Regions from separate parts of the Oceanobacillus aidingensis genome, predicted to be linked through region 1. Evidence: riboswitches for the same ligand, from Rfam matches in the RefSeq annotation. Region 1 holds a riboswitch; each other region holds the start of a gene.
What was found. A riboswitch is a leader RNA that binds a small molecule or an ion and turns the genes downstream of it on or off. The one in region 1 is predicted to bind S-adenosylmethionine.

Region 1 (4,228 bases):
ATTTTTTCCAGAGAAGCCCATTGCCATAATACCCAGAAAAGGCAACCCTACTCCAGTGATTAAAAAGCCAATCGTAGCCGGGGTAATATTATCTCCTGATAATTGTCCGAGCTGTGCCGGGAAAATCAGGTTCCCCGCTCCAAAAAATAAAGCAAATAACATAAATGCAATTGCTAAATAATTTCCTATACGCAGTTTGGTATTCATTTTTATTCCTCCTACCTCCAAACCAAATAATTCTTGGAATTATCTAATTATTTAACATAATTTGACACGATTTCTATCTTACTACTTTCACATATGAAATGCAACGGAAAAAGGGATGAATAAGAGACACGGAAAAAATTCCCATCCTGCCTTGTTTTGCTGTTTTCTCATATTTTTTATAGACAATCGCACTGCAAACTTATACTATTAGATGTAATTATAAAATTCACAAACTAGTATAAAGAGGTCGATAGATGATGAAGTTATCCCGTCGTGTAGAAAAGCTTCCTGCTCAATTTTTTGCATCCCTTGCCGGCAAAGTCGCTGCAGCCCTGGAAGAAGGAAGAGATATTATCAATCTCGGACAAGGCAACCCGGATCAGCCGACACCGCCGCATATTATCCGTACACTTCAGGAAAGCGCCGAAAATCCGGCTGCCCATAAATATTCCCCTTTCCGCGGTACCGATGAATTAAAAGGGGCTGCAGCACAGTTTTATAAAAGAGAATATAATGTCGATTTAGATCCTGCTTCAGAAATTGCTATTTTGTTCGGAAGTAAAATTGGCTTGGCAGAACTCCCTTTAGCTGTTATGGATGAAGGCGAATTAATGCTCTTGCCAGACCCTGGATATCCAGATTATTTGTCCAGTGTTTCATTAGCAGACGTTACTTATGACACGTTTCCATTATTAGAGGAAAACAATTTTTTACCAGATTATGCTGCCCTGACGCCGGAACAAAAGAAACTTGCCAAGCTATTATATCTCAACTATCCAAACAACCCGACCGGAGGTGTCGCAACGAAAGAATTTTTTGAAGATACCGTTGCGTTAGCGAAGGAAAATGATATCGGTGTTGTTCATGATTTCGCTTATGGAGCCATCGGTTTCGACGGCTATCAGCCAATAAGCTTCCTACAGACAAAAGGAGCGAAAGATGTCGGCGTTGAGCTGTACACCCTTTCCAAAACCTATAATATGGCCGGCTGGCGAGTCGGTTTTGCTGCTGGCAACAAAGATATGATCGAAGCGATTAATATTCTGCAGGACCATTTATTTGTCAGTCTTTTCCCAGCTATTCAAAAGGCAGCTGCGGAAGCATTATTAGGGGACCAAAGCTGTGTCACCTCGCTTGTGGAACGCTATGAACAGCGCAGAGATGTTCTCATAGAAGAATGCAGACGTATCGGCTGGGAAGTCACTGCACCGAAAGGCTCTTTCTTTGCCTGGCTCCCTGTACCAGCGGCATTTACAAGTGAAACATTTGCTGATTATTTATTACAAGAGGCGGATGTAGCCGTTGCAGCCGGGAATGGTTTCGGAAAGAATGGAGAAGGTTATATACGCGTCGGATTACTCGTAGAAGAGAATCGTATTCGCGAAGCTATTCGACGTATTGAGAAACTGCAGCTGTTTCAAAAATAAATATTGACGAAACTTGTAAAATAAGATACTTTTAAAGAATACAATTCAATTACTACCACACCTCTTATCCAGAGCAGCTGAGGGACTGGCCCGTTGAAGCTCGGCAACCTTAAAAAAAGGTGCTAATTCCAGCAAGACACCCGTCTTGAAAGATGAGAGCAGAAAATAAGATTACATTTTCGAGCCTCTCTTACCCTAGAGAGGCTCTTTTTTAGAAATTGTATCGATTCTGACAAGACAGCTGCAAACAATATTACCTATCAACTGCAGCATAATGATAGAAAGGCAGGAAAAACAGCAGATGATCAAATTAGAGAATGTCACAAAAGTTTTCCCCTCCAAAAAAGGAAAGGATGTTACTGCACTGGACGATGTGACGATTTCTGTCAATAAAGGAGAAATCCATGGCGTAATCGGCTACAGCGGTGCAGGAAAAAGTACATTAATTCGCTGTGTCAATTTACTGGAGTCTCCTTCGAAAGGAAAGGTTTGGATTGATGGAACCGACTTAACGAAGCTGTCAAAAGAAAAGCTCCGGCAAACAAGACAAAAGGTCGGCATGATTTTTCAGCATTTTAATTTATTAAGGACTGCCAGTGTCTATGATAACATTGCGATTCCATTAAAATTACTCGGCGTACCGAAGGCAGAGGTTAAGGAAAGAGTCATGAAATACTTAGATATTGTCGATTTATCTGAGAAAAAAGATGCTTATCCTTCCCAGCTTTCCGGCGGTCAAAAGCAGCGTGTCGCTATTGCCAGGGCGCTGTCACAGGAGCCACAGGTCCTCCTGAGCGATGAGGCAACCAGCGCACTCGACCCAGAAACGACAAATTCCATTCTCGAACTATTATTAAAAATTAATGCAGAGCTTGGGATCACAATACTATTAATCACGCACGAAATGAACGTTATCCAAAAAATATGCGATTATGTCTATGTTATTGAAAATGGAAACCTCATTGAACAAGGTTCGACGATAGAACTATTTACAAAACCTAAACAGCCGACGACTAAAAAGTTCTTAAATACCATTTCACAACGAAAATTATCGGATCGTTTAATTGATGAATTGAATTTAGAAGGCAAAGTAATTCGTTTAACCTTCCTTGGTGAAAATACAGGTCAGCCGCTGTTGTCTAAGGTAACACAGCAATTTTATGTAGAGCCGAATATTCTGACTGCCAATATTATCGAATTAAAAAATGGCATTGTCGGCAACCTTGTCGTTCATTTGATTGGCAGTGAGCATCAAGTAGAACATTCTCTCTCCTTCTTAAAAGAACAAGGCGTAGAAGTAGAAGAATTGGGGGTGAATTAACATGCAGGCATTTATTGATCAATGGGGTTCAGAGTTTTATGATGCCATAATAGAAACTCTTCAAATGGTTTTAATCTCTTTGTTTTTCGCTGTTATTATCGGCGTTATTTTAGCTATTCTATTAGTTTTGACACGTCCGGGACAACCCTTGCAAAATAAGTTTGTTTATCAGTCTTTAAACCTGCTGATTAACGTCATCCGGTCCATTCCATTTATTATTCTTTTATTCTTTATGCTTCCTTTCACCAAATTGATTGTAGGTGTAACCATTGGTGTAAAAGGAGTTATTGTGCCGCTCGTTGTCAATGCAGCTCCTTATATCGCCAGACTGATTGAATCCTCCCTGTTAGAGGTCAACCAAGGTGTTATCGAAGCATATCGAGCGATGGGAGTAAAGACACATCAAATTATTTGGAATGTGATGCTGCGTGAAGCGAGACCAGCCATTGTTCTTGCATTAACCATCGCAACAATCAGCCTTATCGGGGCAACTGCTATGGCCGGATTAGTCGGCGCTGGAGGCCTGGGTGACTTAGCTTACCGATTTGGACACTTGCGTTATGAAACAGACGTCATGTACGTTACGGTTATTATGCTCGTTATTATCGTTCAAGGTCTTCAGTCTCTTGGAAACCGACTCGCCGAACGATTGAAAAAAGATTAATTGGAGGAAAAAATATGACAACCTCATCCAAGAAAGGCTCTTTCTTAGAGCATATAACCATACAAGATTCCTTTCCAATTGGCACTGCACAGCTTGAAGCTGCAGCAAAGCATGCCCTGCCGGCAGAAGTATTTGGCCACATCCGCTCTGGTGCCGGCGGGGAAGAAACGTTAAGAAAAAACAGAGAAGCCTTTGAGAAATATTCGATTATTCCCAGGTTTTTACGTAATGTCTCCGAAGTAGACACATCTATACGTATTTTAGGAAAAGAATATGCTTCCCCATTAATGGTCGCTCCGATAGGACATTTAAAAATGGTTCATGAAGAACCTGACTTTGCCATTGCAAATGTTGCGGCTTCGATGAATATTCCATACATTCAAAGCACTGTTACAGCAAGATCTATCGAAGAAGTCTCGGAAGCTGTTCCTCATGGACCAAAATGGTTTCAATTATACTGGTCCAATAATGATGCTATTTCCTACAGTATGGCAGAACGCGCAGAAAAAGCCGGATATGAAGCGATAGTGGTCACCGTGGATACTATGATTCTCGGGTGGCGTGAAGATGATATGAGGCATCAGTACTCCCCATTGAAAAAAGGGTATG
Region 2 (4,228 bases), on a different contig from region 1:
ATTGGGGCGATTGTAGATACTGCCATTTCAATCACCTCTCCGATGCGTGAAATCCACGACCAGAATCCGGAAATTTCCAGAAAGAATCTATTTTTCGCCGGCATTCGTATTGGCCGTGATATTCTAGGTACAAGCACAAACACGCTATTCTTCGCCTTTTTCGGAGGGTATATGGGACTGCTAATCTGGTTTAAGGATTTAGATTACTCTCTTGGCCAAATTATAAATGCCAAAGTGTTCAATGATGAAATGCTTGGAATCCTTATTTCGGGCCTTGGCATCGCTCTGGTTATTCCGATTGCTTCTCTGATGAGTGCATATTATTTGAAGAAGCAGAAAAAGGACATCGCGTTGGATGAGCAGAAATAGGTAAAAGCAGCCTTACGCTGTTTATGTTTAGAAATAAGCCCGAATGATTCCGCTTGGAATACATTCGGGTTTTTATCTACAATATAAAAACGTCCATTACATCATTAAACTTAATGATTGTAAAATCCTTTTGACCCAGCTTATCAACTATAGCTATGTGCTCGTCTTGATAGTTAATGCTGTCTATATATCCTTTTATATGATGAACATGACAATCCTGATAGCATTTCACTTCAATAAGCAAATTATCTTTATGTGCGATAATTAATTGAAAGCAATTCTGCTTCCGTTGCCGCTCATTTAACATTGTTTTTTCTTTCGTATTCCTTTCTTCCTGTACACCAATATTCAAGCCCCGACGCTCCTTTTTACACACCCTATGGATAAAATATTTTCTATCTTAAAGCTGCGCACCTGTTTTTTATAGTAACAATAAGCAAGAATCCTTTTATCATCTATACCTACGACGCGAATAACACGCTGCGTTACATTGTTATGGCGGTCGATATAATAGATCATGATTTTTTCCTTTTTATCCAGAGAATGATGAAGTAATCCAATCATATTTATTCCTCCAAATAAGAACTTTTGTTCTGAACATTTGTTCTTATTATATCAAAAAATAAGAAAGAGTAAACATGAAATAAATGGATGAATGTGTTTTAAAAGAAACGAGCGATAATCCGTTCAAGTATTTGGATTTTGGGACCAAAAATGGTGCTGATTAACATAATTAGCCCGCCAGCTCCCTTGCATCAAGCTATATTTGACTTTTCTCATATTTCATATTAAAATGTATCCACAGTTACATAAGAACTCTTATTGAGAGTGGCGGAGGGACTGGCCCGATGAAGCCCGGCAACCTTTCTAGAACTCGTTCTAAAAAAGGTGCTAAATCCTGCAAAGTGCATAATGTGCTTTGGAAAATAAGAGAGGACGTTTCGTAAATGAACTTATTCAACCTCTCTAGAACGAAATAGAGAGGTTTTTTATGTAGCATTTAAACACATGTAAAAGGGGTTATCTTACCATGCAAACAGTTACTGTAAAGGGATCGCCCAGCCATTATCAAATCGGTGAAGGTTCTCTGGAATACCTGATAGAAAATCTGAATGACTTGCGGGTGAAGCGGATTGCTGTAGTTGCCGGGCGTACTGCTTGGGAAAAAGCAAAACCATATCTTCCTTCTGCATTGCTGGATCAAATAGAGGAAAAAGATATACATACTGCAGATGGGCATTGCACCGTGGAACGAACTGACAGACTGGCCTCGATTTATGAAGAACAGCAAATAGATGCTGTCATCGGCATCGGCGGGGGAACAGCTCTGGATATTGCCAAAGCAGCGGCTGCCAATGCGCAAATAAAAAGTATCTTAATCCCAACGATTGCCGCCACCTGCGCAGCTTGGACGCCATTAAGCGTCTTTTATCAGGAAGATGGTGCTCATTCTCATTACACTGAGTTTCCTGAATCTAATACACTCGTAGTGGTAGAACCAGCAATTATTGCAGAAGCTCCTGTAAAATACTTAAAAGCAGGCATTGGCGATACGTTAGCCAAATTCTATGAAGCTCGCTCTCTAGTTGAAGCCTTCTACCCTGAAGGCACGCTTCCAGTCTGGCTGCAAATATCTCAATTCGCCGCTCGTGCCTGCAAGGATATTTTGCTGGATGACAGTGAAGCAGCAATCCAAGCTTGTGAGAGTAACCAAGTCACTGATGCTCTTATTCGTGTTATCGAAGCAATTATCGCAACAGGCGGTATGGTTGGCGGCTTCGGCGGAAAAGCTGGACGAATTGCAGGTGCGCATTCCATTCATAATGGGTTAACTGCTGCCCCGCAGATTGCCGATTCACTTCACGGGGAAATTGTATCCTACGGCATTTTAGCTCAGCTTGCTATCGAACAGGATAAAAACGAGCTTACGAAGCTATTAGCTTACTATGATACATGGGGATTCCCGACAAAATTAGCAGACTTCTCCATACATACGGATGATCAGGAGCTGCTGGAAACCATTGCGAAAAAAGTGACACGGGAAGAAGAATCCATTCATTTGATGAAAGAAGAAATTAATGCAAATACCGTTATCGACGCATTTTTACAACTTGAGAGTGTTACTAAATAAAAAAAGAAAGTAGGAAAATCATCATGAAAAAGAAATATTTACTTCTTATTACAGCTTTATTATTCGTTTTCCTCGCTGCTTGCGGAGGAGATGAGGAAGAGAGCGGTTCAGATTTACTTGAAGACGGCGTATTGACAGTAGGTGTAACAGCCGGTCCACATGAAGAAATTGTTGAAAAAATAGCTGAAATTGCAGCAGAAGACGATTTAGAAATTAAAACAGTTGTTTTTAGTGATTATGTGATGCCAAACGTTTCACTGGATGAAGGTGAAATTGACATCAGCAGCTTCCAGACAGAGCCTTTTATGGACAGCATGGTGGAAGAAAGAGGCTTGGATATTGTGAAGGTAGCAGATACCGTTACTTTCCCGATGGGAGTTTATTCCGAATCGGTTGATTCTCTGGAGGACCTTCCTGATGGCGCAACATTAGGGCTCCCTGGCGACCCTACAAACAGCGGACGTGCTTTATTATTATTTGAACAAGCTGGTCTTATCACATTAGAAGAAGGCTTGGGTGTAAATGCAACCGTAAATGATGTAATTGACAATCCGAAAGACCTTGAATTACTGGAATTAGACTCTGCACAAATTCCAAGACAGCTTGGCGAAGTTGATGCAGCAGCAATCAATTCAAACTTTGCAATTGAAGCAGGGCTTTCACCCAATGATGATTCGCTCTTTATCGAGCAGGATTCTACATTCGTTAACTTGATTGCAGCTCGTACAGAAAACCAAGATGATGAAGTCGTTCAGCAATTTATTGATATTTACCATACAGACGAAGTGAAAGAATTTATTGAAGAAAACTTTGATGGCTCTGTTGTTCCAGGCTGGTAAATCTTTATTTTCAGGTAATATACTCAGACTACGATACTTAAAGGAGAAAACAGCATCATGAGAATACAGAAAAAGATATATGTACTTGCATTTATTGCTCTGTTCAGCCTGGTACTTGCCGCCTGTGCCAGTGAACCAGATGACAATGCATCCTCTGACAGCAATACGACAGAGGGAGGATCGCAGGGCGGCGATTTAATTATTACCACACCAGCCGATGCTGTATCGCTTGACCCGGCAGCATCCAATGATACTCCGTCCAGTGATGTACAAAGAAATATCTTTGAAACGCTTGTTACCCAGGACGAGAATATGGAAAATCAGCCTTTGCTGGCAGAGGAGTGGGAACAAATTGATGATACGACATGGGAATTCAAGCTTCGTCAAGATGTGACCTTCCATGACGGCTCTGATTTTAATGCGGACGTTGTAAAGGCAAATATTGACCGTACGCTTGACCCAGAGGTTGGTTCTCCACGGGCAATCATGTACAATATGATTTCCGAGGTAGAAGTTATTGACGATTATACGGTTCATTTTAAAACAGAATATCCTTTTGCAGCGTTACCGGCACACCTTGCTCATCCCGGCGGTGTGATGATTTCAAAAGACCAGATTGAAGAAGACTATGCCGCAATGGAAGATGGCGAAGAGGCAGGTACTGTCATCAGTGCAAACCCGCAAGGCACCGGCCCTTTCAAATACGAAGAATGGAAGCCAGGGCAGCAGGTACGCTTAGTTAACAATGAAGAGTATTGGGGCGAACCGGCACTGCTCGATTCCGTAACTTTCAAAGTAGTTACAGAAGATCTGACCCGTGTCGCAGAATTAGAGACTGGTGCTTCTCAAATCGCTAATTCCCTTAGTCCGTCAGATGTAGCTCAAATTG
Region 3 (4,228 bases), on a different contig from region 1:
GAATCGTGAAGCCGGGGAAGCATATTTATAGAGCGAAGGAATAATAGCAGCAAGCTTTATTTCAATGAATTAAGCTTCATTTCATGTTTTTTTTATGACCTTACCATAGTTTTACCACATTTCCATGCTAAAGTGAAACTAAGATAGAAAAAATGGAATGAAGAAGCAGAAATGTTTTACTTTCATTTCATCATAATCACTTTGAATCTTGTAATGAATATGTCAAATAATAAGGAGAATGAATATGACAGTGCATATTTACGGAGTATCTTGCTCATCTACAAGAAAAGCGAGACAATGGTTTCGCAAAAATGGAATTGCTTATAAGGAACGAAATATTTTACATCAACCATTGACAATTGACGAACTAAAGAATATTTTACAAATGACTGTGGAAGGCACGGATGAGATACTTTCAACCCGTTCTAAAATTTTTAAAGAATTGAATTTGAATGTAGAGGATTTGTCTCTGCAAACTTTATTGAAATTAATTCACAAATACCCAAGACTGCTGAAAAGTCCAATTTTGGTGGATGAAAAAAGATTCCAAGTTGGGTACCATGAGGAAGATATTCGTCAATTCTTACCTCGTAAAACGAGACAGCTGCAATGGTTACAATGGAAAGTGGATTTAGGTTTAATAAAAGGGTAACGAACCTTAAATGAACCTTAAATTATGGAAGCATACGATGAAATGGCTGTATGCTTCCATATGTTGAATGTTGAGCAAATTAAATAATATGTAAGGAAGAATATAATTTCATCTTTACTCTAAAAAAGAGGCAGCTTTAAAATGAGCTGCCTCTTTTTTGGGGTATTGTTTTAAATTTTACTGACAACCTGCAGCGCCTGCTCAATATCTGCTATTAAATCCTCCGCATCTTCAATTCCTACAGAGAAACGAAGAAGGTCATCACCGATTCCTCTGTTATCTCTTTCTTCCTCCGGCATATCGGCATGTGTTTGTGTTGTAGGATAGGTAATAAAGCTTTCTACACCGCCCAGACTTTCGGCAAATACAATTAAGTTGAGGTTAGCTAAGAAAGAACGCACCTGGTCGGCATCTTCTAAACAAAATGAAAGCATGCCGCCTTTATTTGGATAATAAACCTGTCCAATTGACGAGTGGTCTCGCAGGTAAGCAGCAATTTTTTGTGCGTTTTCCTCGTGACGCTGCATACGCAATGCAAGTGTTTTTAACCCGCGGACAAGCAGCCAGCTGTCTGAAGCAGATAATGTTGCTCCTGACGCATTATGCATTTCAAATAATTTTTCGGAAAGGTCAGGACTTTTGGTTACGACCAGACCGGCTAAAACATCATTATGGCCGCCGATATATTTTGTCGCACTATGCACTACAATATCCGCACCAAGCGTAATTGGCTGCTGGAGATAAGGTGTTAAAAAAGTATTATCAACAATAAGCAGCAGGTTATGCTTTTTAGCCAGCTCCGCATACTTTTCAATATCCACCTCCTGAAGTAACGGGTTCGTCGGTGTTTCTAAAAAGATAGCCTTTGTATTTTCGTTAATACATCGTTCTGTTTCCGTGATATTTTGACAGACATCATAGGTCACGGAAATATTATAAGCTTTTTCAAAATGATTAAAAATACGGTAAGTTCCTCCGTAGATATCTTTTGTCGCGATAAGGTGATCGCCCATACGAAACAGGGAGGAGAGAACTAATTGAATAGCTGCCATTCCTGAGCTGCAGGCGAAAGCAGCATCTCCTTCTTCCAGCTTTGCGAAACCTTCCTCTAAAACAGATCTGGTCGGATTCTTGGTACGCGTATAATCATAACCTGTGGAATGGCCAATTCCCTGGTGCTGATAAGCTGTTGACATGTAAATAGGCGGATTTATAGCCCCTGTCCGTTCGTCCGTTTTATTACCTAACTGTACTAATGCTGTTTCTATTTTTCTCATTTTTCTTCAGCCTCCTCAATCCAGAAACATGAATTCGCTTATCTTTCGCGAATATGCTGTTTTCTTATGATTTTCCCATGTGAAATCAATAAAAAACCCTTCTTATTCCAGAGATTAGATAAGAAGGGTATGATATCGTGATGATACATATCTTATCTTTAAAGGGGAGTTCCCTTCTGGAATTAGCACCTTGCTAGAAGCAGCTGGTTGCTGAGACATCGTCGGGCCAGTCCCTCCGTCTCTCTGGATAAGAATTGGAATTTTATTAAATTATAATTACGTTAACTTTACAAGAGCGAGGAAAAAAAATCAAGTCTTGATTTTTTTTAAAATGAAAAAGCCGGCAACACTGGCTTAGAGGCTGTGTATAGAAAGAAGAAGCTTGAAAAAAACGAAAAGTATTTGAAAAGGACTCCGATGACGATTACAATGGTAGTGTAGTGAACGTATTGTTGAATGGTTATAAAATGGACAATTACTCTGAATGAGTTGGATATGTCTGATAATAAAAAGGGTGAAATAATAAATATCCGAATGAAACTATTTAAAAAGGAAGAAGATATATGCGCAAAAAAAAGCTATTATGGGTAAACATTTCTATGTTAGCAGGTTGTATTATCATCATTGGCATGGGGATTTATAAGGATAACCGCTCTGTAGAATATTCAATGGAAGTGAGTACAGAAGACGGAACTGGACAAACTGGAGAAAGCGTAGAGATTTTTACAACCTCCTGGAATAATCGGTTATTAGGAGACAATGAACAAATTTATCAAACAGCTAATTTAGATTATCGCAACATACTTCAGCAGGAAGACAATGAAATAGAAGTGCAGGAAGAGCGTACTGTGACTCAAGGTACCGAAACAGAGGAAGAAATATACACAAATCCAGAAACAGAGGTGCAGGAAGAAGATTATATAGCTTCTGAGGAAGCATCATCTAATCAAATAACAAATGATGAGCCAGCTGACAGTGAACAAAGCAGTAACGCTTCAAATAAGGAAAACGCAGCTGGTGAAAATAATGAGAATACAGAAAGCCGAGAATCAGAATCGAATAATACGCAACGTTCCACAGCTTCTGTACATCAGAATCAATCTGAAAAAAATAGCCGCTTTTCTGATTCCAATAATTCTGGAGCTGAAACTGAGGCGCCCGGCACAAATGACAGGAATGAAGAGAATTCAGAGAAAGAAGATTCAAAAGATAAATCGGATCAACCGCCGAAACAGCCGGAAGAGGAAGAAAATGGCAACGATGATAATGCAAACAACAAGGAACCCGATTCTGAAGATGTAGAGAGTGAAGAGCCGGAATCAGAGGAAGGAAATCCCGAAGAAGAAGAAAATAATGGAGAGCATGAGACTGAAGAAGAGGGAGAAAACTCAGACTCAGAAACAGATAAAGGTTCTGAAGAGCACAAAGGTTCTGAGGTCGATACTGCATCCATCTATGCTGATTAAATTACGAAAGAAAGCAGCTGTTTCATAATTAAATTAATAAGGTAAAATAAAACTGCGAATTTGCTGTAGCCTGGCGAATTTGCAGTTTTTTAATATTAAAATCTCAACTTTCGCACCTATTAATAAGCATATATATCATGCGGGTTCTTTGATAAAACAAGTTTCGCTAAGTTTTCTAAAGAAATTATAATGAAAATTAGCCTAATCCCGCAAAATTTGATATTATAATAGATGCAGTGACTATTAAACGTGATAGTTCGAAATTACATTACATTTTATTTGTGGAAGATAGAAAGGATGGAAGATGAATTATGAGTAAACCAAAAGTAGTCGTTCTTGGTGCAGGCTATGCTGGATTAGTTGCAACAAGACGTTTAACTCAACAGCTGTCTCCTGAAGAAGCTGAGATTGTGTTAATCAACAAACATAATTACCATTATGAAAGTACATGGTTACATGAAGTAGCAGCGGGTACGATTACCCCGAATCAGGCACGTTTTATGCTAACAGATGTAGTTAACCCTAAGCGTGTACGTTTAATTTACGATACCGTTACGGAAGTGAAGCGTGAGGAAAAACGCGTTGTTCTTGAAAACAGCGAAGTGGCTTATGACTATCTTGTATTTGCACTTGGATTTGTATCCAACTCATTTGGCATTCCGGGTATGGAAGAGAATGCTTATGCAATCACAGATATTGATTCCAGCCGATTAATTGCAGAGCACATTGAATATCAGTTTGCTCAGTATTCTTCAAGCGAAGAAAAACGTGACGAGCAGCTTACCATCGTTGTCGGCGGCGGCGGATTCACAGGGATTGAATTTGTTGGTGAG
Region 4 (4,228 bases), on a different contig from region 1:
ATGGATTCAATATATTGGATTAAAGCAGAAGTTTCGTGGTACGCTAATAAAAAAGAAACATTATCTTAGGAGGGACTAGCATGTATCGAAATTTAAATGATTTTTTAACAGAATGGTCACAGTCTGCTGATGGTACAAAATCTGTATTAAAAGCTTTAGAGGATGACAAATTAAATCAGTCAATAGTAGAAGGACATAACAGCCTTGGCTGGCTGGGCTGGCATTTGGTGAATAGTCCTGTTTTCTTTATGAGCCTGGTCGGAATTGATTTAGACTCTTCTTATGATCCAGACGCCGTTCCAACAAAAGCAAGTGACATACTGGAAGCATATGAGGATATCTCAACTAGCGTTGCAGAGAAAGCAAAAGAGCAGCTGACGGATGAAGCATTAGTAAATGAAGTAGGTGATTTCGGCGGACCTGCTCCGAAAGGAAGTATTTTACGTATGCTGGTCAGTCATCAAATCCATCATCGCGGTCAGATGACTGTGCTGCTTAGACAGGCTGGCCTAGAGGTGCCCGGCGTTATGGGACCAACGAAAGAGGATCAATAGAAGAAGCGGAGGAAGAATAATGACATTATCTTTTTATTGGTATTCGAAATGCGGCACCTGTCGAAATGCAAAAAAATGGCTGGATGCAAACCAAATTGATTATAAGGCGATTCCGATTGCTGAAGAGCCTCCAAGTGCGAATGAACTGCTGTCTTGGATGGAAACAAGCGACCTGCCGCCTAAAAAATTCTTTAATACCAGCGGTAAAAAATATCGGGAATTAAATTTGAAAGAAAGAATAAATGATTTATCGCCGCAGGAAATGGCGGAGATTTTAGCTTCTGATGGTATGCTCATCAAAAGACCGGTCTTAACCGACGGCAAGAAAGTAACTGTCGGATTTAAAGAAGAAACCTATGAATCTGTCTGGAAATAGTGCTAGAAATGTAACTGACTTCCATGTATAGTTGAAGAGAATAAAGTTTTGTTGGAGGGATACGAAATGAGCTTGCCAAATGATTATTTATATTCAAAAGAACATGAATGGGTAAAAAAAGAAGATGGAAAAGTTCGTATAGGAATTACAGACTTTGCACAGGATGAGCTTGGCGATATTGTTTTCGTAGAATTACCGGAAGTCGGCGATTCTTTAGAGCTGGAAGAGCCATTTGGAAGTGTGGAATCTGTTAAAACGGTATCCGAGCTGTATGCTCCAGTCAGCGGAAAAGTGGTAGAAGTAAATGAAGAACTGGAAGACAGCCCAGAGCTTGTGAATGAATCACCGCATGAAAAAGCATGGATGATTGTTATTGAACTTGAGAATGAAGCAGATTTAGAGGAATTATTAGATTCGAAAGCATACCAGGAATTTATCGAAGGATAATAAAATTACATTACACCTATTTTAGAGAAAGAGAAAATACAGGCGCTGCTCCTGAATTTTCAAAAAAGGCTCTAAAAATAGGTGAAAAAGAGCTGACTTTTCCACATTCGTGTATAGTTAGCTCTTTTCTTTTCATATAATATAGAAAAAGCATAGGATAGGATTAGGTTAAAAAAGATGTTTACCTAATCACTTCGATAAGGAGTGCAAAACGATGATGGAAGATGATTACAACAAAGTCATAATCGTTGAAGGGTTATCTGATAAAAAGCATCTAGAAAAAATTCTTGACGACAATACCATCACCATTGTTTGTACAAATGGAACCATCGGTGTAGAAAAATTTGAAGAGCTGTTGGAATATTATCATTTGGACGATACAGATGTATTTATTCTGGTGGACGAGGATGATTCGGGAATGAAACTCCGAAAACAGCTAGCCAGGGAACTGCCGCACGCAGAGCATATTTATGTAAGCAGTGAATTTCGTGAGGTTGCCGCCACCCCAAAAAGAATGTTGGCAAGTATTCTGGCAGGAAAACGCATTGGAATCAATCTCAATTACCTTGCAAAATGGTAACGTAAAACGTTAAAATAAGAATGGATTCTATTCGCCGAGGAAATAAATAAGGAAAGATGCGAAGTCGTTTTATACGCAATCAGTGTAATCCTTTCACTCAGCATATATTATTTTATGGGAAGAAAAAGATTGAGGGGAATGAACTTGAAACAGTTTAGTGGAGAAGAAAAGAATCATCAACGATTCATACTATATATTTATACACCATTTTGCGGGACATGTACGGTAGCCCGCGCTATGCTTGAAAAAATAGAAAGACTGCATAAAACTGATATATTTACGGAGATGAACGCGTCCATGCACCCTGATTTTATGCAGTCTCATCAAGTCGAAAGCGTGCCATGTCTTGCATTTATGGAAAACGGTAAAATGATTGAGAAAGTGTACACGTTTCAATCGACAGCAAATATTTATCAGTATTTGATGAAATACAAACCGGAATTATTCACAGCAATAAACAACTAAGTTTTTTCTGTACAAGAGGACGGTTCAATATACGAGAAGCAGCAGATTCCACAGAAACCTGAGTGAATGGCTAGGGATTGTGATTGACAAGGCACAAATGGCATGCTACTATAATGGCACTTCATTTAAAAATAGGCAAACTCTTATCAAGAGCGGTGGAGGGACTGGCCCATTGAAACCGCGGCAACCTTCAATCATTGAAAAGGTGCCAATTCCTGCAGGAAACTGTAAAGATAAGGGAGCAATGGACGATATTGTGTATAATAAAGCGTCTTTCTGTTCTCTTGCAGAAAGACGCTTTTTCAATGAAGAGAAAAGTAAATCGTACACAATAAAATAGGTTTGTACACATATAGGAGTGAAATAAAGTGATATCCATTGAAGGATTGAAGAAAATATTCTCTTTAGAAAAAAAAGATATTGTCGCTGTTGATAATTTAAATCTTAACGTAGCAGATGGAGATATCTATGGCGTCATCGGATACAGCGGGGCAGGGAAAAGTACTTTTGTCCGCTTGATTAACAGGCTGGAAGAACCGACGACAGGTACGATAAAAATCGGTGATCAGGTTATTACCTCCTTATCGAAAAAGGATTTGCGTATCGCCAGGCAGGATATTGGAATGATATTCCAGCATTTTAATCTGCTCTGGTCCCGGACAGTCGCTGAAAATATAGAATTTCCGCTTGAGATTTCCGGTGTGGAGAAAAGCGACCGGAAAAAGCGGGTGCTGGAATTGATTGAATTAGTAGGCTTGGCAGGAAAGGAAAATGCCTATCCGGCACAGTTAAGCGGCGGACAAAAGCAGCGGGTCGGAATTGCAAGAGCATTGGCGAATTCACCGAAAGTCCTGCTTTGTGATGAAGCGACCTCCGCACTTGATCCGGAAACAACGAATCAAATCCTGCGTTTATTGCAGGATATTAATGAAAAGCTGGGTCTAACCATTATTTTGATTACCCATGAAATGCATGTTATCCGCAAAATTTGTAATCGGGTTGCTGTGATGGAACAAGGGAAAGTGGTAGAAGAAGGAACGGTTCTCGATGTATTTACCAGACCAAAGCAGCCGGTAACGCAGAAGTTTGTTGAACAGCTGACTGGTCCGGATGAGGAAGAGGAAGACATGACAGAGTTGAAGGAAAGATATCAAGAGGGCGCGTTATTACGGATTCAGTTTTTAGGAGAAAGTGCAAATCAGACCGTAATCAGCCAGCTTGTGAAGAATTTTGATATCCATGTTAATATTTTGCAGGGGAAAATCACCCAGACACAGGTCGGGAGCTATGGGACATTGATTGTTCAGCTGATTGGAAATCAGCTGAAAGAGGCAATGCAGTACCTGGAGGAACAGGATGTTATTGAATTGGAGGTAATTCAGCATGCTTGAGGAATTATTTCCAAACGTTACGATAGAAGATTTAGTAGAAGCTTCTCAAGAAACACTTTACATGACCATTATAGCTTTAGTCGGCACAGCCATTATTGGCTTACTTTTAGGGCTGCTGTTATTTTTAACGTCGAAAGGGAACTTTTGGGAAAATCGATTGATTAATTTTGTTGTTGCAACATTTGTCAATGTATTTCGTGCCGTTCCGTTTATTATATTAATCCTGCTGTTATTTCCTTTCACCGATTTTGTAGTAGGGACATTGCGCGGTCCTAATGCTGCACTGCCGGCTTTAATCCTCGGATCTGCACCTTTCTATGCAAGATTAGTGGAGATTGCATTGAAAGAAGTAGACAAAGGAGTTGTAGAAGCTGCAAAAGCAATGGGAGCTAAAGCAAGTACGATTATTTTTAAG

Region 2: linked by a shared signal. The riboswitch ahead of ACFO3P_RS04840 (iron-containing alcohol dehydrogenase family protein) and the one ahead of ACFO3P_RS11535 (methionine ABC transporter ATP-binding protein) in region 1 are both predicted to bind S-adenosylmethionine.
Region 3: linked by a shared signal. The riboswitch ahead of ACFO3P_RS22815 (methionine biosynthesis PLP-dependent protein) and the one ahead of ACFO3P_RS11535 (methionine ABC transporter ATP-binding protein) in region 1 are both predicted to bind S-adenosylmethionine.
Region 4: linked by a shared signal. The riboswitch ahead of ACFO3P_RS13590 (methionine ABC transporter ATP-binding protein) and the one ahead of ACFO3P_RS11535 (methionine ABC transporter ATP-binding protein) in region 1 are both predicted to bind S-adenosylmethionine.

The regions. Positions count from the first base shown of each region.
Region 1 covers NZ_JBHSFT010000016.1:65,749-69,976, forward strand. The annotation lists gene brnQ (branched-chain amino acid transport system II carrier protein) at 1-207, opposite strand, end outside; gene ACFO3P_RS11530 (pyridoxal phosphate-dependent aminotransferase) at 465-1,634, shown strand; SAM riboswitch class I at 1,696-1,793, shown strand; gene ACFO3P_RS11535 (methionine ABC transporter ATP-binding protein) at 1,936-2,955, shown strand; gene ACFO3P_RS11540 (methionine ABC transporter permease) at 2,951-3,619, shown strand; gene ACFO3P_RS11545 (alpha-hydroxy-acid oxidizing protein) at 3,634-4,228, shown strand, end outside.
Region 2 covers NZ_JBHSFT010000007.1:89,303-93,530, reverse strand. The annotation lists gene ACFO3P_RS04855 (YibE/F family protein) at 1-369, shown strand, start outside; gene ACFO3P_RS04850 (YolD-like family protein) at 446-721, opposite strand; gene ACFO3P_RS04845 (hypothetical protein) at 718-933, opposite strand; SAM riboswitch class I at 1,186-1,302, shown strand; gene ACFO3P_RS04840 (iron-containing alcohol dehydrogenase family protein) at 1,400-2,500, shown strand; gene ACFO3P_RS04835 (MetQ/NlpA family ABC transporter substrate-binding protein) at 2,524-3,339, shown strand; gene ACFO3P_RS04830 (glutathione ABC transporter substrate-binding protein) at 3,397-4,228, shown strand, end outside.
Region 3 covers NZ_JBHSFT010000050.1:373,538-377,765, forward strand. The annotation lists gene spx (transcriptional regulator Spx) at 245-652, shown strand; gene ACFO3P_RS22815 (methionine biosynthesis PLP-dependent protein) at 823-1,929, opposite strand; SAM riboswitch class I at 2,079-2,183, opposite strand; gene ACFO3P_RS22820 (hypothetical protein) at 2,493-3,395, shown strand; gene ACFO3P_RS22825 (NAD(P)/FAD-dependent oxidoreductase) at 3,707-4,228, shown strand, end outside.
Region 4 covers NZ_JBHSFT010000020.1:89,004-93,231, reverse strand. The annotation lists gene ACFO3P_RS13615 (DinB family protein) at 81-554, shown strand; gene ACFO3P_RS13610 (arsenate reductase family protein) at 574-930, shown strand; gene gcvH (glycine cleavage system protein GcvH) at 997-1,377, shown strand; gene ACFO3P_RS13600 (toprim domain-containing protein) at 1,592-1,957, shown strand; gene ACFO3P_RS13595 (thioredoxin family protein) at 2,102-2,422, shown strand; SAM riboswitch class I at 2,563-2,662, shown strand; gene ACFO3P_RS13590 (methionine ABC transporter ATP-binding protein) at 2,791-3,813, shown strand; gene ACFO3P_RS13585 (methionine ABC transporter permease) at 3,806-4,228, shown strand, end outside.